Regions from separate parts of the Romboutsia sp. 1001713B170131_170501_G6 genome, predicted to be linked through region 2. Evidence: riboswitches for the same ligand, from Rfam matches in the RefSeq annotation. Region 2 holds a riboswitch; each other region holds the start of a gene.
The links. A riboswitch is a leader RNA that binds a small molecule or an ion and turns the genes downstream of it on or off. The one in region 2 is predicted to bind cyclic di-GMP.

Region 1 (10,868 bases), on a different contig from region 2:
TTTATAAATGATAATCCAACTGAAAATTTAGTAGTTAGAAAAGATAGTCGTAAAAAAATAATGTTTGCTGAGGGTGATAGCTTTGCTTATGAATTATTGACTCCAAATTCACAAGGAACTATAGAGTTTATGCTTATGAAGATACCTAAAGGTGAGTCATCTTCAAAAGAACTCTTTAGTCATAAGGGGGAAGAAGTGGCTTATGTTATAAAAGGTTGTGTAAGTTTACATTTGATGAGTACAGTTATTGAGTTAAACTGTGGAGATAGCGTAAAAATACCACCACATTCAAATCATAAGTGGGAAAATAATACTGATGAAGATTGTGAAGTTATATTTGCAGTAACACCTCCATCATTCTAGAAAATAATAAAATAAATTAGAAAAATCAAAGAACTTATATAAAAACATACCTAAAGTTACAATCAATTTGGGTATGTTTTTATATATTGCCATAATTATTCTGTTTAAATTCATTAAAAAAGTATATTAATTATAATAAGAAATAATTATAAATAATAAAAATTTAAAATAAACATAGAGAGAAAGGCATGCTATGGAAGAAACAAAACTTATAAAGATGATAAATAACAATCCATTTGTTATAAAAACTATAAACAATCCAACAGATGAGATGAAGTTATTAGCTATAAAGAAAAATGGGCTTGTATTAGAATATATAGAAAATCCAACTATAGAGATGCAAGAACTAGCTATAGATAATAATGCTAGAGCAATTAAATATATAGACAAACCAACAGAAGAGATGATGATAAAAGCTGTAAGTGATGGCTGGACTATTTTAGATTGTATTAAAAAACCAACTGATAAAGTAATTAAATTAGCTATAGATAAAGCTGGATGGGCTATCAAATATATTGAAAATCCAAGTGAGGAGCTACAATTATTAGCAGTAAAAAAAGATTACGATTCACTAAAATATATAAAAAATCCTTATGAAAGTGTGCAAGAAGAGGCTGTGAAAATAAGTTATGATGCATTAAGATATATAGATTCACCTAGCTATAATGCACAGATTTTAGCTATTAAAAGTAATGAAGCAGCTATTAGATTTATAAAAAACTTAGATAAAAATAAAATGTTAGAATTTTTAAAGGTAAATATTTTAGTAATTAAATATATTCAAAATGAGATAGCTAAAGATGAATTAGAAGAAGTATTAAAAGAAATGCTATCAAAGGAAGATGTTGAAGAAAAATACGTTAGAGATTTTTTAAATTGTAAAACTATAGATAAAAATAATGATAATATATCAATGGACAAGATAATGTTCATTTATAAATACGGAAGTAAAAAAGCTAAAAAAATAGCTGTAGATGAAAAACTTAAGATGATATAGGAGAAATAAAAAATGAATTTTATAGATACATTAAAGAGCGTTGACTTAGTTTTAGCTACTGGGGAAGTACCTCTAGTAGTTGGAGAGAGTGGAATCGGAAAAACAGCTTTAGCAAAAAGGCTTGCTAAAGAAAATAATTGGAGTTTAGTTGTTATTGATGGAAATCTTCTTAAAGAAGGTGAAATAGGTGGTCTTCCAACTATAGCATCTTATTTAGGAGTTAACTCCAATGGAGATGAAATAGAAAAGAAAACAACAGTATATGCAGTTCATAACAAGTTAAGAGAAATTGACGAAGAAATATCTAAAGGAAATACAGTTCTTTTATTTATAGATGAAATAAATCGTTGTGAGCATACGGTACAACAAGAACTTATGAACTTAATATTAAATAGAGAAATAAATGGATATAAGTTACATGATGATGTAAAAATTTTAGCAGCAATGAATCCATCAAGTAAGTATGGTTCAGACTTTGATTACCAAGTTGTAGATATGGATGCAGCTCAAGAAAATAGATTTGTATGGTTAAACATGGAACCAGACCATGCACAATGGTTAAGATGGGCAATAGATGAAGGTATTGAGCAAAAAGTCATAGAGTTTATATCGACATTCCCAGAGTATTTACACAAAATAAATGAAGGAGATGTATCAGCAACTCCAAGAAGTTATGAAAGAGTTTCTAAAAGTTACAAGGTATATAAGGAACAAAAAGATTCAATACCAAAGGCTGTATTTTTAAATGTAATAAAAGGAAATGTAGGAAATGTTATTGCGGAGGAATTTATAAGCTTTATTGAATCAGATTATAGTCCACTTATATCTTATGAAGAGGTTTTTTGTGGAGAAACTTTAAGTAAATCTATTATAGAAAAAGTAAAAAAAGAAAGTCATACAAGACTTTATTTATCAGCAATGAATATTTTAAGAGATTTAGAATCTAATATAAAAAATGGAGATTATGAATCAAGTTATTATATTAATAGATTTGTACAGTTTTTAAAAGCATATCCTATAGATTTAATGGTAGGAATTATGAAAGAAATCAAAAATAGCTATAAAAGAGTATATGAAAAAGCGATAGAAAATGAAGAATTCGTAGAGGCTTACTTTGAATCTTATAAACTAATAAGGGGATAGCCTATGGAAACTTACTTTGATAAACAAAAAAGAGAGCTTTATTACAAAGCAGAGCAAATTATAGATACGTATGCTATGTTAAAAGCAAATCACAAGGGTGAAAAATTTGAGATAGACATACCACAAGATTTCAAAAATGAATTTTTTAGTTTAGTAGACAAAGTTAATTTAAGCCTTATGGAAGACAAAGATAATTTCTATGGATATTTTTTATTTCAAACATCAAGAGAAATAAGATTTGATATAAGTAGTCCTACTGCTATAAATTTTAAAGGAGCTAAGTATGTTATATACTTTAATCCAATAATTTTTTTAAATCTTAATATGAGGCAAATGGAAAGTACAATTAAACATGAAATTCTTCATGTAATATCTATGCATTTAGTAAGAGCAAAAGAATTAAAAGGAAAATATAGCACATTAGCTATTAATATGGCTATGGATATAGTGGTTAATAAATATTTAAATAATTTACCACCATATGCTGTTACTTTAGAAAACGTAAATGTAAAATATAATTTAAAACTTGAACCTTATGAGCCTTTTGAATACTATGTAGAAAAAATTCAAACTGAATTAGATTTACAAGAAGTAGATAAAGATGGCGAAGAAGATGATACTCGTCAGTCTAATGATATAGAAACTGAATACAATCCAGAAAAAACTCATGATATTTGGGAAGATTCTAACAATCTAGATGAAGAAACTCTTAAAGAATTTACCCAAAAAGCTATTAATAATTCTCAAAAAGGTAAAATTCCAGAATACTTAGATGGGATGATATCATCATTTAAAAATAGTAAAGGTGAATTGCCTTGGAACTTATATCTTAATAGATTGATGGGAACAGTCGAAAGCAATAAAAAGAAGACTATAACAAGAAGAAATAGAAGACAGCCAAATAGATTAGATTTGAGGGGCCAGTTGAGATCTCATAAAGCAGAGATAGCTGTTGCACTTGATATAAGTGGAAGTATTAGTGATGAAGAATTTAAACAGGCTATTAAGGAAGTACTTAATATAGTAAAAAATTATAATCATGAAATTACAATTATAGAATGTGACAATGAAATTAGACGTGTGTATAAAGTCAAATCTGTAAAAGATATAAAAGAAAGACTTAAAAGGAGAGGCTCAACTAAGTTTAGCCCAGTTTTTGAATATGCTAATAATAAAAAAATTAATTTATTGGTATATTTTACTGATGGTAAAGGAGAAGACAAGCTACAAGTAATACCTAGAGGGTATAAGATTTTATGGGTTATTTCTGGCAGAGGAGACAAACTTTCATTAAGAGAGCCTTATGGAGCAGTTAAAAAACTTAGCAAGGTTAAAATAAAAGATGATACATTAGACATGAGTGATGTTAGAAATGATGGATATTCAATGAATAACCAAGCTCCAATTTTATAAATATTATAGTGGGTATGATTAAAAAAGTATTGATGGAAACATCAATACTTTTTTTTATTTATTAAAGTAATATTATTATATTTATAATTAAACTATTTTATTAAAGTTTTTTACCTAAACAAGCCATATAAATTACAAACTCATTTTCTCCATCTAAATCTAGCATATTATCAATTATATCCTGATCATAGATTCCAATAGCACAAGTCCCGTAATTAAGAGATTCTGATGCTATGTAAAGATTTTGGCAAACATGTCCAATATCTATAAGTATTTTCTTATGAGCAGTTACACTAAATTTGTGTTCACTTCTATATGGAATACAACTCCAAGCAAACACAACGGCACTTTTAGATACAAAACCTTGAACAAAAGGTTGATTTGGAGTTGCTTTATCTATTTCATCATCTATATTGTTTAAAGTTTTTATAAATAAAAGTTTATGCTCTAAAGGTAAATATCTATAAACTCCACTTTTTAAATTATCAACATTATTTATTATTAAATATGTTTCAAAGGGATGAGTACAACCAGCAGAAGGTACAGTTCTTAAGGCGCTAAATTTATCTTTTACAGTTTGGATTCCTTGAGTAGCCCAAAGTAAATACGAAAGTTCAGCTAAATTTATTTTTTCATTACTATACTTTCTTATACTTCTTCTGTCATTTATACAATCTAGTACGTTAGGTTTAACTAAAATGTCTTTGCTTACAGGAGGTAATTCTATTAAATTAGAATTTGAATCATATTCTTTTTGGAAAGAAGGAGCGGGTATTCCTTTTTGTTTATCGGTTTTTATCTGTTTTAGTATTTCAAAATCAGCTTTAAAAAATTCTCTGTTTTGTGCAATTTTATCCATAGATGTCTCCTTATTAAAATGTATAAATTTTTATACTTATTATATCATATATATAAATATAGGGTAAAAAAGTGCAAATGGTAAAATTTTCATATTTGAAGTTTAATTACATATAAAAGGAATCATCAAATAAAAAATGAATAAATATTTTAATTCAACAATAATGAATATTTGGATAAATAGAATGTACTAAAAAATATTAAAATTATTTTAAATTAAAAAAAACTATTTAAAATTATGTAAAATTATGTATAATTAAGATAGATGACTAAAAATTACATATTAGCAAATCTAGGGAAATCTAGAGACGCAAAGCTAAAGGGGCTAAGGTAAAATTATACTATGCCAGCCAGTTGCCAAAGAATTGATATTCTTTGTTTTTATAGAGTTATCTTATGATACAATCGTAAGATTGTTTTATGATGTTTACTTTAGATGGCAACTACCCTTTATATAGAGGGTAGTTTTTTATTTCATAAAAACAACTATAGCTCTATGGCAAGACTATATTTCAAAATTTGGGTAAAATATTTAGTTATTGTAAATTCATATAATATAAGAGGGAGAATATTATGAAGAAAAAGATAGCATCAATATTGGCCATATCTGTTATAGCAACAAACAGCACACCTGCTTTAAACGTTTTTGCTAATGAAGTAATAAAGGAAAAAGCATTAGCAATAGAGGAACAAGTTACTAAAACTATGACTGTTAGTGATTTTAAAATAAAGAACAATCCTAACTTCGCTAAGTATAATGAACTTTATAGAGTCGGGATACAGTCTATAACAAACAATGGAAGAAGTTATCCAGGAACTAAGATAGAAAATGCTATAGATGGTAAACTTGACACACATTGGGAGACAAACACTAGAAATACAAATGAATTTAAAAATGAAGTAACTGTGGAGTTTAAAGATATAGCCGAGATAAATAGATTAGCTTATGCTACAAGACAAGACGGTGCTAAAGGTAAAGGATATCCTACTAGTGCAGAGATATATGTTTCTGAGAGTGAAACAGGCGAAGATTTTAAACTAGCAGGAAAAGTAGAAGGAAGTAAAGTTACAGGTGGAATGGTTGAATTTAAATTTGATACTGTAAGAGCAAAGAGAGTTAAATTCAAATTCGTAGAAGCACATGACGAGTGGGCAAGTGCCGCAGAGTTTTGGTTCTATAAAGAGGATAGAACTCTAGATAAGATGGAAAGATTATTTACTGATGCAAACATGAATGAAGTAAGTACAGAGTTTGCAACTCCTGAAGCATTAAACACTTTAGAGAAAGAAACTGAAGGACATCCATTCCATGCTAACTTTAAAGAATATATAGATAATGCAAGACGTGTTCTAGAGAACAATGAGGTTAACTTTACTGAAACTAAAGTATCTAAGTTATTAGGATATGGAACTGAAAACCAAAAGGCTTATGATGATAAGTTTATGTTAGGTAAAGACCACATTGTTAATACACAAGTGAATGGTGGTAATTACTCTGGAACTAAAATAGAGTACATGTACGACGATAACCCTAATACTCATTGGGAAACAAACAGAGCTAATAGTAATGATTTTACTAATGAAGTTATATTTACTTTTGACGAGATAGAGCAACTTGATAGAATAGCATTATTACCTAGAAGTGAAAATCAAAAAGGATTCCCTACTAAGTATGAAATATATGCTTCAGAAACTTCTCAAGGTGATACATTCAAATTAGTTTCTAAGGGAACTGCAGAAGTTTCTAAAGACTTTATGCAATTTAAATTTAACCCTACAAACTTTAAGAGATTGAAGTTCGTATTTAAAGAGTGCTATCAAAATAGACCATTCATATCTGAAGCAAGATTCTATAAGCAAGATTCTATAGCAGAGAAGATGGAAACATTATTCACTGATAGTAATAAGAACAAAGTAAATCCTGATTTCGGTACATTAGATAAACTTACTGCTTTAGAGAACGAAGCAAAGGAACATCCTTTATACAGTCAATTTAAAGAAGATTTAAACGATGCTAAACAGGTTCTAGCGGGCAATAACGTAACTTATATTGATGCTAAAGTAACTAAGTTTAAAGAGTTTGGGTCAGAAGAATTAAAAGTGTATGATGAGAAATTTAAAATAAGTAATGATAAAATAAAGAACATAACTACTAACGGTAGACATTGGTCAACTAGTACTATAGATAAGGCTATAGATGGTGACATAGAAACTAATTGGCATTCTGATGCTAGAAATAGTGAGACACATACAAATGAAGTTATAATGACTTTAGATGAATTACAAACTTTAGATAAAGTAGTTTACACTTCTCCAAGGGATAGAGGGTTTGCAAAGAAATTTGACATTTATATTTCTAAAACTTTATCAGGAGATACATTTACTAAAGTTACTAGTGGTAGCTCGAACATAACTAGGGATTCAATAGCAATAAAGTTCAATCCAACTCAAGCTAGAAGAGTTAAATTTGTATTCACAGAAGCACATGAAAATTGGGCAGTAGCGTCTGAATTTGGTCTATATAGAGAAGACGAAGTCTTAGATAAAATGGGTAGATTATTTACTGACAATACTATAACTGCAGTAAGCGAAGAATTTGATACTGTTGAAGAATTAAATGCTTTAGAAGAAGTATGTAAAAAGCATCCATTCTATGCAGATTTTAAAGAAGATTTAGCTAATGCTAGAGTCCTAATTGAGCAAGGTAAAATAGAGAGTTCTAAAGCAGTAACTAAAAAGTTCAACCATTTAAACAATAAAGATTATATAAAGCAATTTAGAATTCCTTATTCAAATATAAAGAGAATAACTAATAATGGTGGTCAATACGGTTCTCAAAGAATTGAAAATGCGGCAGATAATGATATAAGTACTTACTGGGAAACTAATAAGCCTAATAGTGCAGATTGGAGCAACGAAGTAATAGTAGAATTTGTGGACCCTATAACTATAGACAGAATAGCTTATGGTGCTAGACAAACTGATAGAAAAGGATTCTTAGAGGGATTCGAGATTTATGGTTCTAATACTACTAAAGGTGATGATTTTCATTTAGTGTCTACAGGTAAAGCAGACATTACTTCTGGTCTAGTTGAAGCTAAATTTAAGCCTACTACATTTAAGAGAATTAAATTAAAGTGGGTTAAAGGCGAACAAAACTGGGCTACACTAAACGAAATAATGTTCTTTAATCAAGATGTTGTTGCAGATAAGGTTGAGAACTTATTTACAAACGAGTTGAAGAATGAACTGAAACCAGAGTTTAATAATTTACAGGCTATTGAAGACTTAGAGGAGGAAGTTAGCACACATCCACTGAGAGCAGAACTTATGGAAAATATAGATATTGCCAAGGAGCTAATTAAGAATCCTGAAAGTAATAAAGGTCATGTATACGAAATAGAAAGTAGAGGGGATGCTATAAAAGCAAGTCAACTGAGAAAAGTATGGAACTTTAGAGACTGGCAACCAACAGGATTAGCAGTTAAGTCTGGAGAAAAGATAACTGTTTATGTTGACACAGAACCAGGTGAACCAGTACCTAACTTAGTTTATAAGCAAATGGATAGTAGACATAATGGTTTAAGGGATATAAATTTAACTAGAGGTAAGAATGAAATAGTTATACCTGAAGTTGAAGCAAATGATGTAAGACCAGGGACATCGTTAGCAGGTGTTTTATATGTTTCCAATCCTTACACTCCAGACCAACAATCAAGAAAGCCTAAAATAAGAATAATAGGTGGGGTTAGTTATCCTCAATATGTAGAGGGTGTAACTACAGATGAAGAAGTCATGAAGGAGTTACGTGAATATACTGAGAAGTTAAAGGCAGACACTAAGTTACCTGATGTGTTTGAAGTAGTTAGTAATAAAGCTTTAGTAAACGTTAAAGCAACATATGCATTAAAGTGGTACACTGACAATAATAAGGTTCCTAGTCATACTGCAAAGAGGTCTGATGAAGTAATAAATGAAACAATGAAATTCTGGGGATTTGACGGTTCTAAAGAAATGCATTCAGACTTTAACTTTAGATATGTAACTATGCTTAAGAACTTAAGTGGTGGAGCATTCATGAATGCAGGAAGTGGTATAACTGGTTTTAACTATAACGAACAAGGTGGAGCTCTGAATGTAGATACAGGTTGGGGATTCATGCACGAAATGGGACACAACTTTGATACAGGTAATAGAGCTATAGCCGAAGTAACTAATAATATTTTACCACTTCACTTCCAAATGATAAAAGGTGAACCTAGTAAGATATCACAACAAAACCTATGGGAGCGTAACATACTACCTAAGGTAAGTAAAGAAGATTATTCTAACAATGAGTGGTATCCAGAAAGTGACCGTAGTTTATTAAGTCACATGGCTCCATTATGGCAATTACAACTATATGATAATACATTCTGGCCTCGTTTCGAGCAACAATTTAGAGAAAGAAACATAGGTGGAGGAGATTGGAATACTAAGCATGAGGCTTGGGCAGTTGTTGCATCAGATGTTCTTAAATTAGATTTAAAAGAACATTTTGCTAGACATGGTTTCTATGTTAATGAAGAAACTGCTAAGCATATGGCTCAGTATCCAAAACCAACTAAGAAGTTGTGGTATTTAAACGATAATAAATATCTTAAGACAGGGGAAGGATTTAATAGTGATTTAAATTACACAGTAAAAACTAAGTTAAACCAAGACTCTGTTAAATTAGATATTACAATGGATAAAACTAATGCTAATAGTCTTCTTGGATATGAGATAATTAGGGATGGTAAAGTGATAGGATTTACTACTAAAGATACTTTCACAGATTCTAGCGTAACTGCAGGGGAAAACCATACTTACAAGGTAGTTGCTTACGATACTCAATTAAATCCTGCAGAAGGTGTAACTGTAAAAGCACATCAACCTATGATAGAAACAGTTGGTGGAGTAACATTACACTTAGGTGAAGAGTTCAATGCTAAGGACTATGTTAAAGCAACTGACTACCAAGGTAATACAATAGAAGATGTAAAAGTTACAGGTAATGTAGATGTTAACACAAAAGGTGAGTACACAGTTACTTACGAGGTTACTGCTAACGATGCAACTTCTAGAGAATCAATGAACGTTAATGTTGTTAGTAAATATGATTACTTATCTGATAGAGAATGGAATAGTCATCATACTGACTGGGGTACACCTTCACGTAATAACTATATAAAAGGAAGAACTTTAGGAGAAATTAAAGACTACGATAAGGGAATAAGATTACATGCTAATGGTAACGTTGTTTATGATTTAGGTGAGCATAACTATGATAACTTTGAAGTTAAAGTTGGAGTAGACATGAATTTACAAGCACAAAATGATTCAAGTATAACTTTCAAGATTATAGGAGATGGAAAGACTTTAGCAACAACTAAAGTATTAAAGCATGAGGATAATATGCAGTATATAAATGTCCCTATAAAAGGAGTTAAAGAACTTAGATTAGAAGTTAACAATGGTGGAAACGGAAATACTTCAGACCACGGTATATTTGTAGAACCTAAATTAAGTACTAATAATGCTAAACCTGAATTAACTATACCTAAATCTCAAACTGTTAAAGTTGGTCAAACTTTAGAAGATGTAGTTGGAACTTATAAAGCTATAGATGCCGAAGACGGCAATATAACTGGTAATGTAGTTGTTACTGGACAAGACAAAGTTAACTTTAATAGAGTTGGTAAGTATACTATAACTTACAGTGTAACAGATAAAGATGGTAATAAGACTGAAAAGAGTAGAATTATAAGTGTAATAAACACGGAAGACTTTAAATACTTAAGTGACTTTGATTGGAAATCTGCAACAAAAGGTTGGGGTACAATTGGTAAGGACAACGCAGTAAGTGGGAATAAGTTAAAACTTACTGGAGAAGATGGTCAAGAAGTAACTTATGATAAAGGGATTGGTACTCATGCTAATTCTGAAATAGTTTATGATTTAACAGATAAAAATGTAGATATGTTTAGTTCATTTGTTGGTATAGACCGTGCAATGTACAATGGACCATCTAGTGTAGAGTTCGAGGTTTATGTGGACGGTGAAAAAGTTTACG
Region 2 (10,868 bases):
CCCTGGTAACACCTTACTTGTATCATCTTTATCCACTTTCTTTATTTCTACTTCTCCACTTGATTTATTCTCTGATTCATTTAACTTATTGTTAATTTTTTCAGTAGGAATTTCTTGCTTCTCATTTTCAAATACTAATTTTGCATCTTCCTTTTGATTAAACTTTATTTCGAAGTTTTGTACTTCATTTGTTAATATATATCCTTTGGATGCTTTTGTTTCTACTGCTTTATACTTTCCTGGCTTTAGACTTACTCTTGCTATTCCGTCCTTTCCAGTTATTATTGTTGTTACCTTTTGTCCATCTTGCGTTTGAATTTCAAACTCTGTCCCTGGTAACACCTTACTTGTATCATCTTTATCTACTTTCTTTATTTCTAATTCTCCATTTGTTTTCTCATTTGTTATAGTTCCTATATTTTTAACAGTTCCTATATCACTTTTTTCTATAGTAAACTTTATATCTTTTCCGTTTACTGAATATCCGTCTGGAGCCTTTATCTCTTGTAAATAATATGTTCCTACATTATCTACATCTGATTTAATCAATCCATTTTCATCACTAGTTAATTTTCCTATAACTTTCTCATTAGAATCTTTTAAATTAAATATAGCTCCACTAAGCTTACTATCTTTATTTTCACTATCAACTTTAATAGCTTCAAAAGCATATCCTTTTTTAGTTTCAACTTTATTACTTGGATTGCCATTTATTTTAGCTATATTTGATACAGTTGTTCCATTTTTTACATTGCTAAAATCAGTGTATATCTTCACTTCTAAATTTTCTTTATAATTTATTTGTCCCTTATCATTAATAACGCTTACTGTATTATTTGCTTTATCTATTTTACTAGAAAAAGCATCTGGAACTTCAACTTTTACTATCTTTACATTTGGATCCAATTTATCTACTAAGTCTATATAACCTTTTTTAAATACACCAAAACTTTCAAAGTTTATTGAATATACAACGCTTTGGTCATCATTTTTGTCTAATATAGCTTTATCAACAGATTTATGAGCATTTATAGCTCCTGCATTGTATTCATATTTAATTGTATCATCAACGCTGTTTTTAGTCCCGTTGTATGATAACTTAGCGGTATTTGAGTAGGAATCTTCAACATTTGTAATTTTCATATCGTAACTAACAATATAATAATCATCTATATTTCCGAAATTTATAGTTAAATTTCCATTGTTAGTATTTATTTTTTCTCTTAATTGATCTGTTACCCACTCAAAGCTTTCATCTTTATTGTATTTTCCTATACTTATACTATCCTTTAAAAGTTTCATTCCTTTAGGTGTAAAGTCATTTAAAGTTACATTATTAAGATTTGATCTGTTTTTATTAATATCTATTCTGTATCTTACATTTTCATTTATAGATGCTACTTTTTTACCTTCTGAATTTTTATCAGAAGTATAACTATACTTGCTTATAACATCTTTTACTTCACTTTTTTGCTTTAATATAACAGTACTATTTAACTTACCATCACTTTTATTAAAGACTGCTGTATTCTTATAAGACTCCTTATCTTCAGTAATTTTTGTCTTATACGTTACAATATACTTATCTTTAATATTTCCAAAATTTATACTAAGCCTATTAGATGATTTACTTATATTAAGGCTATCTGTAGCATCTGTTTCTGCACTATCTATTTCTATTTTAGTTATATTTACAGAACTTGGTATAAGCTCCATTCCTTCAGGCATATTATCTGTTAATACTGCATTTGATATATTTGAAAATTTTTCATTGACATATACTCTATATTGTTGAGTTTTCCCTAGTACTGGAGAATATATATTTCCTACTATATTTCCATCCGAATCTACATGGTCATAATTATTTACAGTTTTAAGAAGCTGTCTATCTATTATAGGCTCTGTTTCATCAGATGGCTTTATAGCTATCTCTGTACTAGTAACTGGTTTTCCATCAACCCATACCTCTATTTTCTGATTGTCTAGTTCTTCGGTTTTATCTGCATATGCTGATACATTAACATAGCCTGCTATTGCATCATAGACATCATCCCCAAATGTTGCTACTACTTTATTCCCTTCCATTTGCACACTTTTAAAATGTTCTGGGGGAAATTTAAAGCTAAATCTTTCAAGCCAACTAGGCATTTCAAATTCTATAGTATCACCTGGTTTTATACTCCCTGGTCCATATTTAGCCTTATACTCTAGTTTAAAATCCAACTTTTCTCCAGGCTTAACCTCTTTTTTATCACAGGTTATAGATACTTCTATGGTATCCTTTTGATTATTTGTCTTAACTTCTTCAGCATACGCAAAATGCGTATTAATTAACACATTTATAACCATTAGTAATGATGTAAGTATCGATATTATTTTTTTTTCTAACTTGTATTTATTTTTCAATAAATTTCACCACCCTTTTTTGATTTTTTTATTTTAAAATAAAAAAGACTATTCAAGATAATAATGATTTATTATCTGAATAGTCGGTTGCACTATTAACTCCATATACCTCAAGTGCCCATATACAAGGTATACTTCTTCATTCCTATTTTTAGCTTATATGTATTTATGTCATTTTAATAATTCTGCTTTTTACGCACTTATGCTATAAGAGATTGTTAGTATTCACGTTATTTGCATTAATCTCTTATCAATAAACTTTTATTTTAAAATAAAAAAGACTATTCAAGATAATAATGATTTATTATCTGAATAGTCGGTTGCACTATTAACTCCATATACCTCAAGTGCCCATATACAAGGTATACTTCTTCATTCCTATTTTTAGCTTATATGTATTTATGCCATTTTAATAATTTTACTTTTTACGCACTTATGCTATACGAGATTGTTAGTATTCAATTTATCTATATTAATCTCTTATCAATAAGCTTGTATTTTAAAATAAAAAAGACTATTCGAATAATATTTAAATATTATCTGAATAGTCGGTTGCACTATTAACTCCATATACCTCAAGTGCCCATATACAAGGTATACTTCTTCGTTCCTAATTTTAACTTCTATCTTTACTTATATAATCTCAGTGGTTTATTATACTCTTTAATTTAATAAAAGTCAATTTTAGATTTTCTTATGGAAAATTTTTATTTATATTTTTTATCTATACTTATCAAGTTCTCTTAAACATGCCACTGTAATTTCATCTTGTGGGTCTAGTTCATAAGCTCTTTCTATATAATATATAGCATCATCTATATCACCTTTATTTAGATATGCCATACCTAAATTGCATAATATTTCTGGGTCCTCTTTTATTTTGGCTGCTTGTTCAAAGTGTTCTATAGCTTTATCTATATTGAACATACTAGCCTCGCAAAGACCTAACTCAACCATTGTGTCTACTTGATGTGGTTTAGTTATAAGTATTTTTTCAAAGTATTTCTTAGCTTCTTCAAATTCACCCATATTTTTATAAGCTAGACCTATCATAAATAATAAGTTCCACCAATCAGGATGGTCTTGTTCAAGAGGTAATAACTTTTCTAGCCCCTCTTCACATCTTCCTTGGAATACTAAGTTATATCCTTCCTCATATTGAACTTTAAAGTCCATCTTTCCTATATTTTCTTGAACCTCTGCCATTAAGTCTGCATCTAATCCTAGTTTTTGTGCTTCTTCCCATATAACTCTAGCTTTTAAATATTGCCCTTGATTGTAGTAATGATATCCTAAATGATAGTAAGCTAAAGCAAAGTTTTCATCTAATTGTATAACCATTTCTAACTTTTCTAAAGCTTCTAATAAAAACTTATTCATAGCTTCTTTGTCCATATCTTTTTGATACTGTTTTGCTAGTTCCTGGCAAACTATTGAATAATGATATAATCCATCTATGTCATTTGGATACATACTTATCATAGCTTTTAGGTATATTAATGAATCAGTTATCTCACCAATATCAAAGTATTTTTTAGACATATAGCCCATATATTCTTTTATATTTATATTTACCTTTTTGCTAAAAGCATCTAAAAATTTTCTGTATTCTTCATTATACTTGAACTGGCTATCAATACCCATTATATATATCATAGCATCTGCTATAGACATTGTATTTATCTTATCTTGAGCTGTCTTTTCTTTTATTCCTTTAACTAATACCTCATTTTTTATAGGTACATCTAGTCCATCTTCAGGTATAGTATAACCTTCTAAGTTAAATTCTCCACCATGTTTTATAGTTATAAAAGATAATTCTTCTGTTTTCTTTAATAAATACTTCTCTATTTTAAACTTCATTTTTTCCTCCTTTGTAACTTCACATAATACTTTTTAATCTATTAGTGTTTATGCCCATTAAAAATTTATGTGATATGTTTTCATAATATATAATACTAATATGTATTAATTAGCATTATATATTAACGCTATATGACTTTGACTTTTCAAATACTTTGTTATCATCATCATAGACAAATAAAACTATATTGTTTGTCTCTTTAACATTAGCATGTATATCTTCTTTTAACTTTAATATATCAAATCTAAATGGTTCAAAATGAACATATTTGATTATATGCTTAGCTGGTTTATTTTCAAACTGTGGTATATATTTTAATATGTTATCTTCATTTTGTAAGAACATATGACATCTATTTTTGAAATCTTCTACATCTTCTTTATTAAATATTTGAGGTAAATTTGAAGTTTTACCTAATGATATATAATCATACTTTAATATATCGTTAAATAATTCCTTTTTATCATTTATCTTGTCGTTGTAAAAATCTAGTAGTATTTTATATAATTGATTCTTACCTTGTGCTACATCAAAATACCCATTTTCATCAAAATAAGTTGCAAAGTCTTCAAAGAACTTAAATGGACTTTGCTTATAGTAATTATGTATTATATATCTCATTGATAATACAAAGTTTTTAGAGTTATAGTATCTTTCAAGTATTTCTTCTATATCTTTTAGCTTTATCATTTCACTATAACTTATATAATCATTGTATAATACTTCATATGGTGTATAATCTTTGTATCTATATCCATGTTCTTTTGCAGTATTTCTTATACCAGTTCCTTTTATCATCTTTAAGAACCCTAATTGTATATGCTCTATTCCTAAATTAAATACATCATTAAATGAATTTTCAAAGCTTGCATAATCTTCATATGGAAGTCCCGCTATTAAATCTAAATGTTGATGTATATTTCTATATGATGCTACTTTTTTAACTGCATAAGATAACTTTTCAAAATCATCTCTTCTTCCAACTGCATCAAGAGTTTTTTGATTTGTACTTTGTACTCCTATTTCAAATTGGAATAACCCTTCCTTACAATCTTTTAAGAAGTTTAATGTTTCTTCATCTAATAAGTGCGCTGTAACTTCAAAATGATATGTTGTATAACCATTGTCATTTTCCATAAGGAAGTTCATTATTTCTTGTGCAAACTTCTTGTTAGCATTAAAAGTTCTGTCTATAAACTTTATTTGAGACACTCTTGCATCTATTAATGCCTTTAAATCTTTTTTTACTCTATCTATACTAAAATATCTTAATCCTTCAAGTGTTGAAGATAAACAATATTGGCAATTAAAAGGACATCCTCTAGATGTTTCATAATAAACAATTCTATTCTCATATTCTGCCGGATTTAAATCATCGTAAGGGCTAGGTATTTCATCTAGATTTTGTAATAATTCCTTAGGTTTAGTTACAACTATCTCATCGTTATTTCTATAAACTATACCTTCTACATCTTCTAAAGATTTTTGTCCTTTAAGATACATTACTAAATCTCTAAAAACTAATTCTCCCTCTCCATAAAGGATATAGTCTACAAATGAGTGCTTTTCCATAAAGCTTTCACTATCATAAGTTACCTCTGGTCCACCTAGAGCTATCTTTATACTTGGCTTTACTTTCTTTATATTATGACATAATCTAACTATATCGTTTACGTTCCATATATAAGTTGAAAATAGTATTACATCATAATCATTTTTGTGTATATCTTTTAATATATAATCTAAATCATTATTTATTGTATATTCTTTTAAATCTACTGCTATTAAGTCTTTTACAAACTCTTTTAAATATCTTATTGCTAAATTTGTGTGTATAAATTTTGAATTTAACGTTGTTAATAAAATTTTCAATTATTTCACCTCTTTTTTCATTTATGCTATGATTTTCTGTGCATTTTAGGTTAAAATACTATATGTAATATATTATCATTTTTTTCTTTAATAGAAGGTTTTTTTAATCTTTTTGTAGAATAATAGTATCATAATTATATCTAATTTAGAAAGGAAGTTTTTTATGGAATTAATCGATCAAGTATCTATCAATGCCTTATCAAAAAGGGACTTATTGCTTATTATAAAAGCCTTAGAGTACACAAATGAAAATACTGGACTTAATGAATTTATAGATTTAAGAAACAGTATAATAAAAGAACTATGCTTTTTAACTAACACTAGCGAAGAAGATTTTGTTAATTACTTAGAAAATACTAACTAGGATTTTTTAAATTTAAGATTATATATTCCTGATTTGGCTTTTAATCCTATTTCAAGAATATCATTTTTAAAATCTTTTTTTATAATTTCAATTTGATTAAATATTGGATCTATAGTAGTATCTCCTACTTCTAATTTAATTAGAGTTCTCGGATCTACACGATTATTATAAATCTTTTTGTTAATTATATATTTTCTTAGTTTAATTACATATTCAGACATTGATAAGATGAAGTCTATATTGTTTATATTTAAATTCTCTTCGAAGTTTAGTATAGATAGTATAGATTTTTTTATACCTAATATTCCATTATCACTTGTTTCTCTATCTTCAATATATATATCATATAATACATTTAATATATTTATTAATACTTTATCTTCTTCGTATTCATATACTTTTAAATCTATGTACTTGTCTATTATTTGTATTGCTTTAATTCGTTCCATTTGAAACTTAACTACTTGAGATTTATCTAATTCCATTGTAAATCCTATTATTTTTTCTTTTGCACTTTGTAATAATTCTTCATATTCTACATTTTTATTCTCTATTAGTTTATGGATTATAATATTATAGCAAATAGCACTTAATATATACTCATATGTATTTTCTTCTATTTTAAGAAACTTTATATACTTACTTACTAAATCAATAACAACTTCTTCACTTTTATCTGTATTTGTATTTGAAAGTATTACTGGAAGTAATATATTTATTATATTTTTAGTACTTAGCTTCTCTCCATAAAATTTATAATATATTAATTCATCTCTTAGCCTATTGCTATCTATATATACATATCTCTGTATTTTATCATCAATAAGACATTTTGTATTTATTATTATTAAATCTTTTAATGATTTGTCATTTATTTCAAATGCAGATATATATGCATTCTTTATATTATTTTCTATTGTAGTATTAGCTATCATACTCTTAACCTTTCTCATATGAAACTCTATATTACTTTATTGTTATCATCTATTATACTTAATATACTTTGCTTTGACTAACCAAAAAAAAGAGACAGTCTTTCACTGCCATTTTAAAACTTTCTTATATTTAATAATCCATACTAATTGTTACTAATCGTATTTTTTAATGAATTCAATATAAATAAAACTAGCTATGTATTAGAAAATATTATAGTGGTAACTAAAACTACTAGTTCTAGCTACCACTTTATATCATATTTGAATTATTATATTAATTTATAATTAATATTTTATATTACATTCTTTCTGGTGCATGCATACCTAATAACTTAAGAGCATTCTCTATTGTTTGTCTAGTAGCAGCAACTAAAGCAAGTCTTGCTTTTCTTAATTCAACATCTTCTACTAATATGGCATTGTCATGATAGAATTTATTGAATGCTTGTGCTAAATCTAGTACAAATCTAGTTATTATGTGTGGCTCGTTCTTTCTTAAAGCATTAAGTATAGACTTGTTGAAAGATGCTATAACCTTTAATACTTCTGAACTATCTTCGTCATTTAATAATTCATAGTTTATATCTGTAGTTATTTCTTCATTAGCTTTTCTTAAAACTGCACAACATCTTGCATGAGTATATTGAACATATGGTCCAGTTTCTCCATCAAAGCTTAAAGTTCTTTCCCATGAGAATGTGTAATCTTTTATTCTGCTGTTAGATAACTCTTGGAATACAACAGCTCCAACACCTACTTGCTTAGCTATTTCATCAACATTTAATGCATTAGGATTTTTAGCTAACATTGTTTCTTTTGTTTTTTCTATAGCTTGCTTTAATACGTCTTCTAAGAATACTACTCTACCTTTTCTTGTAGACATTGTTCCATTTTCTAAAGCAACCATACCAAATGGTACGTGTATCATATCTTTAGCCCATTCAAATCCAACTAATTCTAGAACTTTGAATAATTGTTGGAAGTGTAAGCTTTGTTGAGAACCAACTACATATATACACTTGTCGAAATCGTAATTATTCTTTCTATAAACTGCAGCTGCTAAATCTCTAGTCATATATAATGTTGAACCATCATTTTTAGTTATAAGAGCTGGTGGCATATTAAATTCTTCTAACTCAACAACATTTGTTCCTTGAGATTCTTTTAATAATCCTTTTTCTTTTATAATTTCTATTACTGAATCCATTTTGTCAGAGTAGAAACTTTCTCCGTTATATGAATCAAATTCTATGTCTAATAAGTCGTAAACTCTAGCAAATTCTTTTAAACTTTCATCTCTGAACCATTGCCATAATTCTTTAGCTTCAGCATCTCCATTTTCTAATTTAGTGAACCAAGCTCTTGCCTCATCTTCCATCTCTGGATGCTTTTCAGCTTCATCATGGAATTGTATGTATAATTTTAATAATTCTGGTATCGGATTAGCTTCTACAGCTTCTTTACTACCCCATAATTTGAAAGCTACTATTAACTTACCAAATTGAGTTCCATAGTCTCCTAAATGATTTATTCTTACTGTATTGTATCCTTGAGAATCATATATTTTGTATAAAGAATTTCCTATAACAGTAGTTCTTATATGCCCTATATGGAATGGCTTAGCAATGTTTGGAGATGAAAAGTCTATTACAACTGTCTTATCCTTTCCTAAATCACTATGTCCGTACTTTTCTTTTTGAGTTAAAACATCATTTATAACATTTTTAGCTAATTGAGATTTGTCAACGAAGAAGTTAACATATCCTCCTAAAGGTAATACCTTAGATATTGCTCCTTTAGCTTCTATTTTTTCTGCTAATTCCGCCGCTATCATATTTGGAGCTTTTCTAAATACCTTTGCTAATTTAAAGCAAGGAAATGCATAATCTCCCATTTCTTTATTTGGTGGTACTTCTATAAGACCAACTATTTCTTCTAGTGTTAAATCTTCTATATTTTCTTTTAAGCAGTTTGCTATTTCTATCTTAAAATCTTGCATTATATTTCTCCTCTCATATTCTTATTATTTTATGGTAAATCAATTTATGAGTTTTTTCAAGTTATTTGGTTTATTTATTAACTATATTTTAGCAATATTCTTATTTATAATACAATTTTATATAACCTAAAAATATTAATTAAATTTTATATAAAACTTTACTTTACGTCTAGTTCTTTTTCACTTATTACTTTTATTCCATTTTCTCTTAATAATGCAGTAGTAACTCCTACTCCATTTTTCTTTTTACCTGTAAAAGTTCCATCATATATATAATTAGTTCCACAAGATGGGCTACCCTCTTTTAGTATAGCCTCTTTGCAGTTATATAATTTAGCAATTTTCAAAGTTTCCTCTGCACCTTTTTTAAACTTCTTAGTTACATCTAGTCTTTGATTGTTAATTACACTAGTTTTTCCCTTTATAACATCATATCCATCTAGCCTAACTATTTCCGATGGTTCTCTTGGTGTAGTCATTCCGCCAAGCTGTTCTGGGCATGCAATTATAAATTTTTTATCTTTTAAAAAGTTTTCTACTTCTTCATTTTTATTATTTTCTCCATTATACTTACAGTTTATTCCAAGTAAGCATGCAGATACTAAAATCATATTATACCACCTTATACGTAAAAAATTTACTATACTGTATAAACTAAATTGTCACTATACCGTGAAATTACATAATTTTAACATTTCACGATATAGTGAACAAATAATCTTTTTATTTTAGATTTACTATGGTAACTCCTGCTCCACCTTCTCCATATTGTCCAGCTCTTTGAGACTTAACATGTCTATTTCTCTTTAATACATCTTGTAATCCAGATTTTAATACTCCAGTTCCTACTCCATGTATAACAGTTACCATTTCAAGACCAGCTACATAGGCATCATCTAAATATTTTTCAACTTCCATTATAGCCTCTTCTAAATTCATACCTCTTAAATCTACTTCGCTTTTTACTCTTCCTGATTTAGCTTTTATTATACTTCTTGTAGATTTAGTAATTGTTGTTTTAGGATCCTTTTTGACTTTTTGAAGAGATTTAAACGGTAGATTCATCTTCATTATTCCTATTTGAACAACAGCTTCTTTTTTATTGTCATCAACTGAAACAATACTACCTTGCTGATTTAAAGTTATAACTTTTACTTCTTCCCCAACTTTTAAGTCTTTTACTTCTTTACTTGATACCTTAGGAACAATCATACTCTTAACAGTTGGTTGAAGACTTCCCATTGAACTAGATATTTCTTTTCTAAGTGCCTCTATCTTTTGATTCTTTTCTTTAGATGCTCTTTCTTTTTCTAGTTCTCTAAGTTCTTTTACTATTAAATCAACTTCTTCTTTTGCTTGTCTTGTTATTCTAAAGGCTTCTTGTCTTGCTCTTTCCATTATCTTTTCTTTTTGTTCACTCATTTTCGC
Region 3 (10,868 bases), on a different contig from region 2:
CATTCCTAAAGCACTTGACCCAGAATTACTTTTTATCGTTGGATCTAATGTAGTTATTTCATTTGATAAGTTAGCTCCATTTAAAAGTGATTCAGCTACATCAAGATCTTTTAATATATTAGTTCTATCTGGATTATATTCTTTACTTACTGAGTCCATTGTGTTTGCTCTTTTTCTTATATTATCTATCTCTTCTTGAGTAACACCCTCTCTTAATTCTACTCTAAATTCATCTTTATAAAGGTTCTTTACGTCTTGTTCTATATTATCTGCTTCATGGAATTTAAGCTCTGCTATATTTACTACTCTAGAACCATAACTAGGAATTGATGGATTAACCTGTATCTTGTTAGTTGTTATAGGTTCATTAAGTTTTATCGTAGCATACTTTTTCCCATTTGATGCTGTAGTTGATATAACCCTTGTATTATGTACCTTTGGATTATTAGGGTCTTCAAATGTACGTAATCTAACCTTCTCCGGAATTATATTCTTTCCTTGTTCTTCACTTACAGCTAAACTTATTCTATCTATAGTGTATTCTTTATTAAATTCAACTATAGGACCTCTAAAATTATCATAATGTCCCCCTGCATCCCAGTCATTTATAATGTAAATACTTGAGTAGTCATTGTCTACAACAGCAAACTCATTATTTACTTGTGCATCACTGTGATTTACAACACTTTTAATATTTTCTGTACCTATTTCTCCATCTCCTACATTAGCCTTAGGAGTGTTTATAAGTTTATAATTAGGCATCTTCGGTGGAGTTATAGATGTTGTAGTACCTAAGTAAATTTGAGACATCTTACTTGTTCCAAGATGATTTGTAGCAGTTACTCTTACTTCATATGTTGCTTCATCATCTAAACCATTTAATGTGTAGTTATGACTTCTGTGAAGTTTGCTTTTATCAAGATTTTTAGCCGTATTATCAACTTCATCTTCTCCTAATGTTACTCTAGGATCATTAGCTTTTATCCACTTTGTATCTTTATCTCCAAGCTTTCTGTAGAAAATATCAAAATCTCTAGCTTGTATGTGATTTTCCCAGCTTATTTTAAGAGATCTATACCCTTCTTGAACATTTAAGTTTATTGGTACATCTGGAGCATTTATAGGGATAACTTGTATATCTGATACACTTCCCATATTTGGTTGTTTGCCATTTAATCCATAGTAGTCTTCTTTCATGTTAAAGTTTTCATCAACATTATCTGCAGTTCCATCTAAAGTGTATGGCATAAGCTCTTTTTTCTTTTCTTCTGATAATCCGCCCTCTTCTTCTGATTTATTAGCTAGATCTTCTGCGTACCCTGAGCTCCACTCACCATTTAATGATTGTATACTTACTCTAAACTTATCGTATGGCTTTATTGCTTTATCTAATATATTTAAGTTTGTTTTATTAGTTTGTAATTTCTTTTCAGGACCAACTCTGTCACCTTTGTCATCTATCTTAAAGTATTTAACCTCATATGAAGTTACATTTGGTTGAGGATTCCAACTTATTGTTATTCTTTCATCATGTAAATTTGTAGATGTTTCTAATGTTTTTATAGTCGGTATACTTATTACTGGTTTTGGTATTTCTTTGTATACATTGTTTAAAAACTCTATTTGAGCTATTTCAGATATGTTTTTGTTACCTCTATTTCCAGTAACATTTATAGATATTTCTTTTACTGCTATCTGACTTCCTAAATCTATAACTAAGTCATCTGATCCACTTCTAGATTTTTTAACATTCCCTCCATTAAATGGTACTTTTTGTACCTCATCACTTCCATCTACTTTATACTCTATAAACCCAGTTTCTGGCATACCTGCGTCTTCACTAGTAGATGTTGGAGCCTTTATAACTACTTGTTCCATCTCTACAGCACCACTTGTTCTAAATGAGCTTATACTAGATAAATCCATTCCTATCTTTATCGGATTTTCTTCACTTGGTGCTACGTCCTTATTTCCTATTGCTACACTAGAGTCCCCTGACACTAGAAGTTTCTTTAACTCATTTTTAGCTTCTTCCCCAGTAAGACCATTTACTGTAGTTTCTTCATTAACTGTCATTCCTACATTATCTGGGTTTATTATTGCATCAGTATTTTCAATGTAGTTTCTATCTGTAGGTATGTTTTTTTCACTACCTATACTTTCCTTTACATAAGATAAATCAGCTATATCAGTTTTTCCATCTTTGTTTATATCGTAACTGTCATTATTTGTGTTTATATTTTCTAATAATATATTGTAATCTTCCATATTTATAACATTATCTTGTCTAACATCACCTGCTGAAAATAATGCTGGATATTCTTCATATTCATTTTGATCTTCAGTTTCTCCATAAGATTTTACAACTTGATTTTTTCTAGTTCCCACTTTTACCCTTTTTGAGTAATTAGTTATGTCTATATTATCTACAGTTGCAGTTTTATAGCCACTAGCACTTAAGTCAAAACTATAATTACCAAGTTCTAAGTTTTCAAATATAACACGTATAAAACTTACCATTTCACCTTCTTTAATTGGATTTTTAGATGAATTAAGTCTCTCAATAGTGTATATTTTTCCTGATTTTGTAGTTCCACTATTTGTAGCTAACGATACTTCTTCTTGAGTTTGTTCTCCCCTTAACACTAATTTCATATCATTTTGTGAATTATTTATAATTGGTGTAGCAAAGTTTATGTCTACTTCTAGTTTCCCTGTTATGGAAGTAGGTTGGCTAACTTCTGGTAAACTTGTGTTTTCATCTGTACTAACTTCAGTTGCAAACCCCTTAGCTGGAGATATAGCAAGTGTAGCCGCTAATGTACATGACATTGCCTTTTTCATCATATTTTTACTCCTTTTATTTTTTACTTAAATATTTTACTTGGTTTAGTCATCTCTTCTTTGTTAATTACTATCTTTACTCATTTAATCAATGAAGTAATTTAAAACATTTATACAAATAAAAGACTTAAAACTTAAAAAGCCACTTCATTAAGAAGTGGCTAAAAATCCCTATATTCCATTCAGTTCTACTAAATAAGCAACTTTTACTATAAAAAAATAAATAGTATACTGTACTAGCAACTGGCTGGCATGGTTTTTAACTTTAGCCCCTTTAGCTTTGCGTCATTAAGTTTCCTTAATTTTGCCTATGTTTTATTTTAAACTAAAAATATTTTATATTAAAATATTTCCAGCTTTCAATTATACAATATACCCTTAACTTTGACAATCTAAAACATTTTTTATTTTTAATTTCTTATATTTTTAATTAACTCTATATTGCCTTTATCCTCAGGTTTTCCATAAAAATATCCTTGTATAAATATATTGCCGTAGTCTATATTTTTTATAATATCTACTTGTTCTTTAAATTCAACACCTTCTAATACTATGCTTTTATTCGTTAGCTTGCATACCTTACTTAGAAATATTATAATTTCATGATTAAATTTATTATTTTTAATCTCATCTATAAAATATTTATCTATTTTTATCATATCAAAGTTAAGTTTGGATAATATATCTAGATTTGAGTATTTAACGCCGAAGTCATCTGAAGCTATTTTTATATTTTTACTTTGTAAAAACTCCATACCTTTTTTTATTTCTTTTAAATTCTCTGATTCTATATTTTCAACAATTTCAAATATAATATTTTTATTATCAAAATTTTTATCCTCTTCAATTGTAGAATCAATTGTTTTTAAGAATTTTTTGCTTTTTATCTCGTTGAAAGATATATTCATAGAAATGTAGAACGTTTCATCCTTTAGATTTGTGTTTAATTTAAACCATTCATAATCCCTTAATATATTTTTAAACACCCATATTGCTAACTCTTCAGTCATATTACTCTTTTCAATATCATTTATAAAAAAATACGGCGATACTATTTTACCTTCAGGATTTATATATCTAATTAAAGCTTCAAACCCTACAATTTTATCATTTTTAGGATTAATTATTGGTTGATAATAAATTGTATATCTATCTTTTATTAAGTTATCTTTTATTTTTTTTCTTAGCTTATTTATATTTATAGCTGGTACTATATACTTTATTGCTATAAATAATATAAGTATTGATGATATAGCATATAATAATATTTCTCTTTTTGTAACTTTATTTTTAAAGTATTTTAAACGTATCTTTTCTAATTCATTTTTCTGTTTTTCAGTGTAATTGTCTAAAATACTATCAATTTCATCTATAATCCATCTACTATTCTTCGATGCTGTTATATATACAGATCCTGGTGAAAATTTATAAATTTGATTGTACTTATTAAGTTTATTTGGATTTGATGGCGAAAGTGTTGCCACTACAGATTTGTCATCTAACATTTGTAATGCTTTTTTATAATCGTCTACCCATATAACTATAGGATTTATATCCTTTGATTGTAAATACCCTAATAACCATTCTGACCCATATTCGTTTTTTATAAAAGCGACCTTTTTTTTGTCTAGAGATTTTATATCTTTATGTCTAAAATTTTTATTAGTATAAACTGATAATAGCTCTACTCCAACATAATTTTTAGAATAAATAAACTTATCTTTTCTTTCCTGAGTGTACTGAAGGCCCATCATCATATCTATTTTATTTTCTTCTAAATCTCTAATTAATGAAGATACTTCTCCCTCTATACATTTAATCTTTATTTTTTTACCACCCTCATGATTATTTACGTCATGAATAATCTTGTCTAAAAGCTCTTTATAATACCCTCCAACATCCCCATCTTTAATATAAAAATATGGTTCATAATCATATACCCCTAACTTTATGGTTATATATTCTTTATCGGCATATGAAATACTGTAATTTAGTATAATTATTGCAAGTACTACATTTACGATTAATATTTTATAAAGCTTATTTTTTCTCACACCTAATTCTCTCCCCCTATAACTTTAAAAATACTACTTTATAATTAAGTTCCTTACATTTTAAATCTAATACTATTTTATATATTAAATTTTTAACTATATAATTTTTTATTAATTAATTATTAGCTTCATATAATTTTATTTTGATATAAAAATAATTCTGTCTATATATTTATATACGCTTTTATACAAAATTTCAACATCTTTTTTGATATTATTTATATTCTTTGTATTTTTTGTATGATTTAGTATCTTTATTACCTTTATGTATATTCTATTTTTTTACTTTGTTTATCTAAAAAAGGATGGCTTTTACAAGCCATCCTTTTTGCTAATCCTTATTATATTTTTTACACATATTATTAATTAACTTTATCTCTTCTTTGCTTTGAGGTTGAGCATAAAAATATCCTTGTATAAATATATTATCATTATCTATATTTTTTAAAATATCTACTTGTTCCTTACTTTCAACACCTTCTGCTATTATTTTAGTATTAGTTAATTTACAGATTTTGCTTAAAAATATTATAAGCTCATAATTAAAATTACCTTCTTTAATCTCATCTATAAAATATTTATCTATTTTAACAACATCAAAATTAAATTTAGATAATATATCTAGATTTGAATATTGAATGCCAAAATCATCAGCAGCTATTTTTATATTCCTGCTTTGTAAAAATTCCATTCCTTTTTTTATTTGTTTGAAATTACCTGATTTTATATTTTCAACAATTTCAAAAATAATTTTTTTAGACTTAAAATCCTTGTCATTATCAATTATATAATTAACTTTCTCCAAGAATTCTTTACTCCTTATTTCATTGAATGATATGTTTAATGAAATATAAAATTCCTCGCCATTTAAGTTTGTGTTTGTCTTAAACCACTTATAGTCTTTTAGTACAGTTTCAAATATCCATATTGATAATTCTTCTGTCATATTGCATTTTTCTATGTCACTTAAAAAGAAATATGGAGATATTATTTTTCCATCAGGGTTTATGTACCTAATTAAAGCTTCAAATCCTACAACTTTATCATTTTTAGGATTAATTATTGGTTGATAATAAAGTGTATATCTATTTTGGGATAAGTTTTCTTTTATACTTTTTCTTAATTTTTTTAGCTTTATAGCTGGTATTATATGCATTATTAATATAAATAAAATACATATTAATGCTATAGTACATAGTATTATTATTTCTTTTGAGTTTGCTCCTTTATGAAAATATTTTAAGTATATTTTTTCTAATGAATGCTTTTGATTTTTATTAGGATTTTCTAATACCTTATCAATTTCATCCATAAGCCACTTATTATTTTTTGATGAAGCTATATATGCAGCTCCTGGTGAAAATTCATAGATTTTTTTAAACTCACGTAGCTTCTTTTGATTTATTGGAGCTACAGCTGCTACTACAGATTTTTGTTTTAGCATATCTATTATTTGGTTAAAATCTTCTACCCATACAGGTTTTGGTTTTATTCCGTTTTTTGCTAATTCATCTAGTAACCATTTAGATTCATATTCACTTTTTATAAAAGCAACTTTCTTATTATTTATGGACTTTATATCTTTATATTTATAATCGCTATTAACATATATTCCTAATAATTCAACTCCTACATTTTCTTTAGAAAAAATAAGCTTATCTTTTCTTTCATCTGTGTACTGAAGCCCAACCATTAAATCAATTTTATTTTCTCCTAAATCTTCAATTAAAGAGTGTATATTCCCTCTTACATATTCAACCTTTACCCTTTTATCTATAGGCAAATTTTTATTTATTTCAAAGATAATATTATCTAAAATATCCTTATAGTATCCATCTACCTTGCCATCTGGTTTCATATAAAAATATGGTTCAAAATCATATGCTCCTACCTTTATAGTTCTGTATTTCTCGTTTGCATATGAAGTATTATAGTTTGATATGGTTATTAAAAATAATATAACTAAAATTAATAAGCTTCTAACTTTATGTTCTCCCATATTCAATAGTCTCCTTTTTACTTCCCTTTTTATCAATTACCTTAATCTTCCTTACATTTATATTAACACTTTCAAACAAAAGTTTTTCATATTTTTTCATATTTTTTACATTTAATTTTATATTCTAATTATTTTTTAATATCATTATAAAAAATATTATAAAATTATATATATATGCATTAATTATATTTTTTTCAACGTTAATACTCTTATGCATATAAGCTAACTTCTCATTCTTAAAAGCATTAAAATCTCTACCATATCTATCCTATAATTAAATTTTGTTCACTTTTCGTATACTTTTTTAGCACATTTTAAATAATTTTAATATATGGTTTACATTTATATAAACTTAGTACTATACTCTAAGTATGGTGAGGTGAGTAAAATATGACTTTTGGGCAGAGATTTAAACAACTAAGGATAGAAAAAAATCTAACACAGCAAGAATTAGCAGAAGATTTTAATAAGATATATGGACATAACTTTGCAAAATCTTCTATATCTCAATATGAAAATGATAAAAGAAAGCCAGAAACAGAAGCGCTTAAGCATTTTTCATTGTATTTTAATGTATCAATAGACTACTTGCTAGGAGTAAGTAATGATAGAAAATTATCTGTATTAAAAGAAAATGATAAACTAGATGATGAATTTATAAATGCTGCAAATAGTTTTTTTAAAGATGAAAATATTACTAGAGATAAAAAGGACGAGCTTTTTAAAGAAATTAGCAGACTATACTTTGAGTCATTAAAATAAGCTACATATTTGTAGTTTATTTTTTTGTTCTTTTACCAAATATGCAAGTAAAAAGGATATGACTATTATTGCCATATCCATAATTACTTGTATTTTATTTAAAAATTTTTGATTTTTCCTAATCGTATTAACACTTACTTTAACAATTATTATATACTAAAATATTTTACAGTGTTTTTCATTATTTTAGTATACTATACTTCTTGATTTATATATTTTTCACTATCTTTTTCTTTTCTATTTTTTAATATTATCCAATAAAATCCTATTATTAAAATACCTAATATTCCTACTACTATAGAGTATTTTTTCATTATATTAGCAATTAAATCCATATTATCTCCTATAAAATAGCCAACTAATATAAGAGCTATATTCCATACAGATATTCCAATTGCAGAATACAATGTAAACTGCCATACATTCATTCTAGTAACACCTGCCACTATAGATATAAAAGTTCTAGCTAGTGGAACTAATCTTGATAACATAACAGATATTTTTTCATATTTTGCTAACCATCTATAAGATGCTTTTATAGATTTTTTGGTTTTTGGATATTTACTTTTTATAAATGATAATAGTGGTTGCCCTAATTTGTATCCTAAATAATAATTTACTACTGATCCAAATACTCCACCGATTATTGATACTAGTATAACTAAAAATATATTCATATCAAATTTAAATGCTAATATTCCTACAAATGGTAATACTATCTCACTAGGTAAAGGAGCATTTGCATATTCAAGGGCTACTATTATAAAAATACTTATGAGTCCATAATTTATTATAAACTCTTCTATCAATAACCTTAATTCCATTAAATTTATCTCCCCTTATATTATTTATCATGAAAATTATCCACTAGAATAACAGTATAATAACACATGTTACTACCCATAACAAAACATCTATTTTTAAACTAGTATCATTTAATACAACATCCGTTGGATTTCCTTCATCACTTATATTAATAATATAACTGTACCTAAAAATACCATATATTACAAATATAGTTGTAAATATCATATTAGGATTATCTATACTACTCGTAGAATAAAGCGCATAGCAAACTATTGTACAACTTTGAACTACCGTAATCATTTGATCTATTATTTCTTCATTATAATCTTTAAGTATCTTTCTATGATCTCCTGCACTACTTTTTAAAGTATTTATCTCTTTCTTCCTTTTTCCAAGTCCTAAAAATAATGATAAAAAGAATGTACATAATATTATCCAATTTGATAGTTGTACACCTACTGATACACTCCCTGCAAGTATTCTAAGTATAAATCCTATAGCTATAGAACATACATCTAATAAAACTATATTTTTCAATTTAAATGAGTATAATATATTATTTAATAAGTATAATATTATTACCGCAGTTAATTTTAAATTTACCAATAGTGATAAAGATATTGAAGCTATTACTAATACTACTCCTAATATCACAGCTTTTTCTTTTTTTATAGCTCCACTAGCTAATGGTCTTTTACATTTTTTAGGATGACATTTATCCTTTTCTATATCTACTATGTCATTTAATATATATACTGCTGATGAAATAAGGCAAAAACATATAAATGCTATCATAGATTTATAGAATAAATTTATATGTATTATATTTCCTGAAAATACTATTGCTGATAATACAAATAAGTTCTTTATGTACTGTTTTGGTCTCATAAGATTTATATATTCTTTATAAAAACTATATTTTTCTTGCTTTATATTATATTGCTCCATACTTTCCCCCCAAAATAATCCCTATCTCTCATATATATCCCTGTTATTAAATTTATAGTCTAGGTAAAATTTGTACCCCTAAGTTAAATATTTTTATAAAACCTTGTCCATTACTTAATATAACTGTAGTCAAAACAATAATTAAAAATAAATTTACACTTTTTATATTTTCACTTTTAATATTCTTACAAAAATGTGCTAATAGTATTATTATTGCAAAACCAAAATGTATAGTCATTATATTAGCATTTAATAAATTAAATCCAACAATTCCATGCATAAAAATATTAAATAATATTATACCAGCACTTAACTTAACTATATCGTCTTTTCTATTAATAATAATAGATGCTATACATAAACATAATATAATCATAAATATTACAAAATATATGATATTTATATTGTCAGTTTGCATCATCTTATAATTAATCCCATTTACTCCATAAGTTGTTATTTCGTTTCCAGGAAAATAGATACTTGGGTATAAAAGCCTAAATAATATCATTTTTATCTTTTCAATCCAAGTTCCATTAAATACATACGCTGAATTGTCTTTTATACCTGAAACTGTATTTAATAATGATATAGAATTAGTCATTATTATAGCTATATATGATGTTAAAGCAAAAACTGTTAAATGTTTAATATATTTTTTAAATTGAGTTTTGTATTTAATAATTAAATTTAATACGTATATATATATATTACTAACAGTTATTCCAAATAGTGGTATTGCAGCTAAATCTAATAAATAATTTTCTTTATTTTTATGAACTAAATATATAAATAATATTATAGATAATTGAGCATATATAAATCTTTCTATACTAAGACTCATAAATAACTGTGGAAATGAAAATAAGAATATCCCCATTATTGTATAAAGTGTTGTTTTATTCAATTTTAATGATTTTAAATAGCTGAAAATTAAAGTTATAGATATAGAACTAACTGCTATCTGTAACAATGTCAATCCTATCCCATATAAATAATCAACCCTTATGCCTATCTTTGAAGATAAAAATTGGCTTATAACAAATATTGGATATGCTATAATAGAAACTATTTTTGAAAAAAGAATATGCTTGTTATTATCTTTATTTTCAACAAATATATTTCGTTCAAATAAAACACCTGAATCTGAATCTAATATAACATCAAATGTATTTTTCGTTTCATAAAGTATAGTTGTATTATAAAAAAATATACCTGATATTAAAGTGTATATTGTTGCCACAATAAGAAATATAATCAACTCCTCTTTATATTTCATATAAGTTTTTCTTATCATTTTGTACCCCCTTTGTTAATAGTTTAATATTTTCAAACTTACCAAAAATCCTTGCAAATATTAAATTAAGATATATAACTAAAACCGTATTGATTAACACCATTATAATTTTATAAATAATATTTTCACTTATATCAAATAAATATATATATATTGGCCT

Region 1: another riboswitch for cyclic di-GMP. It lies ahead of I4U89_RS09180 (NPCBM/NEW2 domain-containing protein); the one in region 2 lies ahead of I4U89_RS11780 (SpaA isopeptide-forming pilin-related protein).
Region 3: another riboswitch for cyclic di-GMP. It lies ahead of I4U89_RS08530 (M60 family metallopeptidase); the one in region 2 lies ahead of I4U89_RS11780 (SpaA isopeptide-forming pilin-related protein).

Annotation. Positions count from the first base shown of each region.
Region 1 is NZ_JADPFC010000003.1:100,647-111,514, reverse strand. It holds gene I4U89_RS09205 (helix-turn-helix domain-containing protein) at 1-363, shown strand, start outside; gene I4U89_RS09200 (hypothetical protein) at 557-1,360, shown strand; gene I4U89_RS09195 (ATP-binding protein) at 1,373-2,503, shown strand; gene I4U89_RS09190 (vWA domain-containing protein) at 2,507-3,916, shown strand; gene I4U89_RS09185 (SagB/ThcOx family dehydrogenase) at 4,017-4,775, opposite strand; cyclic di-GMP riboswitch class I at 5,050-5,136, shown strand; gene I4U89_RS09180 (NPCBM/NEW2 domain-containing protein) at 5,348-10,868, shown strand, end outside.
Region 2 is NZ_JADPFC010000005.1:90,582-101,449, reverse strand. It holds gene I4U89_RS11780 (SpaA isopeptide-forming pilin-related protein) at 1-2,406, opposite strand, end outside; cyclic di-GMP riboswitch class II at 2,479-2,562, opposite strand; cyclic di-GMP riboswitch class II at 2,712-2,795, opposite strand; cyclic di-GMP riboswitch class II at 2,945-3,027, opposite strand; gene I4U89_RS11775 (tetratricopeptide repeat protein) at 3,127-4,269, opposite strand; gene I4U89_RS11770 (B12-binding domain-containing radical SAM protein) at 4,385-6,142, opposite strand; gene I4U89_RS11765 (hypothetical protein) at 6,306-6,506, shown strand; gene I4U89_RS11760 (hypothetical protein) at 6,503-7,459, opposite strand; gene argS (arginine--tRNA ligase) at 7,740-9,440, opposite strand; gene I4U89_RS11750 (DUF523 domain-containing protein) at 9,599-10,051, opposite strand; gene I4U89_RS11745 (endonuclease MutS2) at 10,164-10,868, opposite strand, start outside.
Region 3 is NZ_JADPFC010000002.1:589,895-600,762, forward strand. It holds gene I4U89_RS08530 (M60 family metallopeptidase) at 1-2,847, opposite strand, end outside; cyclic di-GMP riboswitch class I at 3,080-3,163, opposite strand; gene I4U89_RS08535 (EAL domain-containing protein) at 3,255-4,898, opposite strand; gene I4U89_RS08540 (EAL domain-containing protein) at 5,230-6,897, opposite strand; gene I4U89_RS08545 (helix-turn-helix domain-containing protein) at 7,288-7,659, shown strand; gene I4U89_RS08550 (DedA family protein) at 7,854-8,483, opposite strand; gene I4U89_RS08555 (decaprenyl-phosphate phosphoribosyltransferase) at 8,527-9,414, opposite strand; gene I4U89_RS08560 (DUF6080 domain-containing protein) at 9,467-10,708, opposite strand; gene I4U89_RS08565 (acyltransferase family protein) at 10,680-10,868, opposite strand, start outside.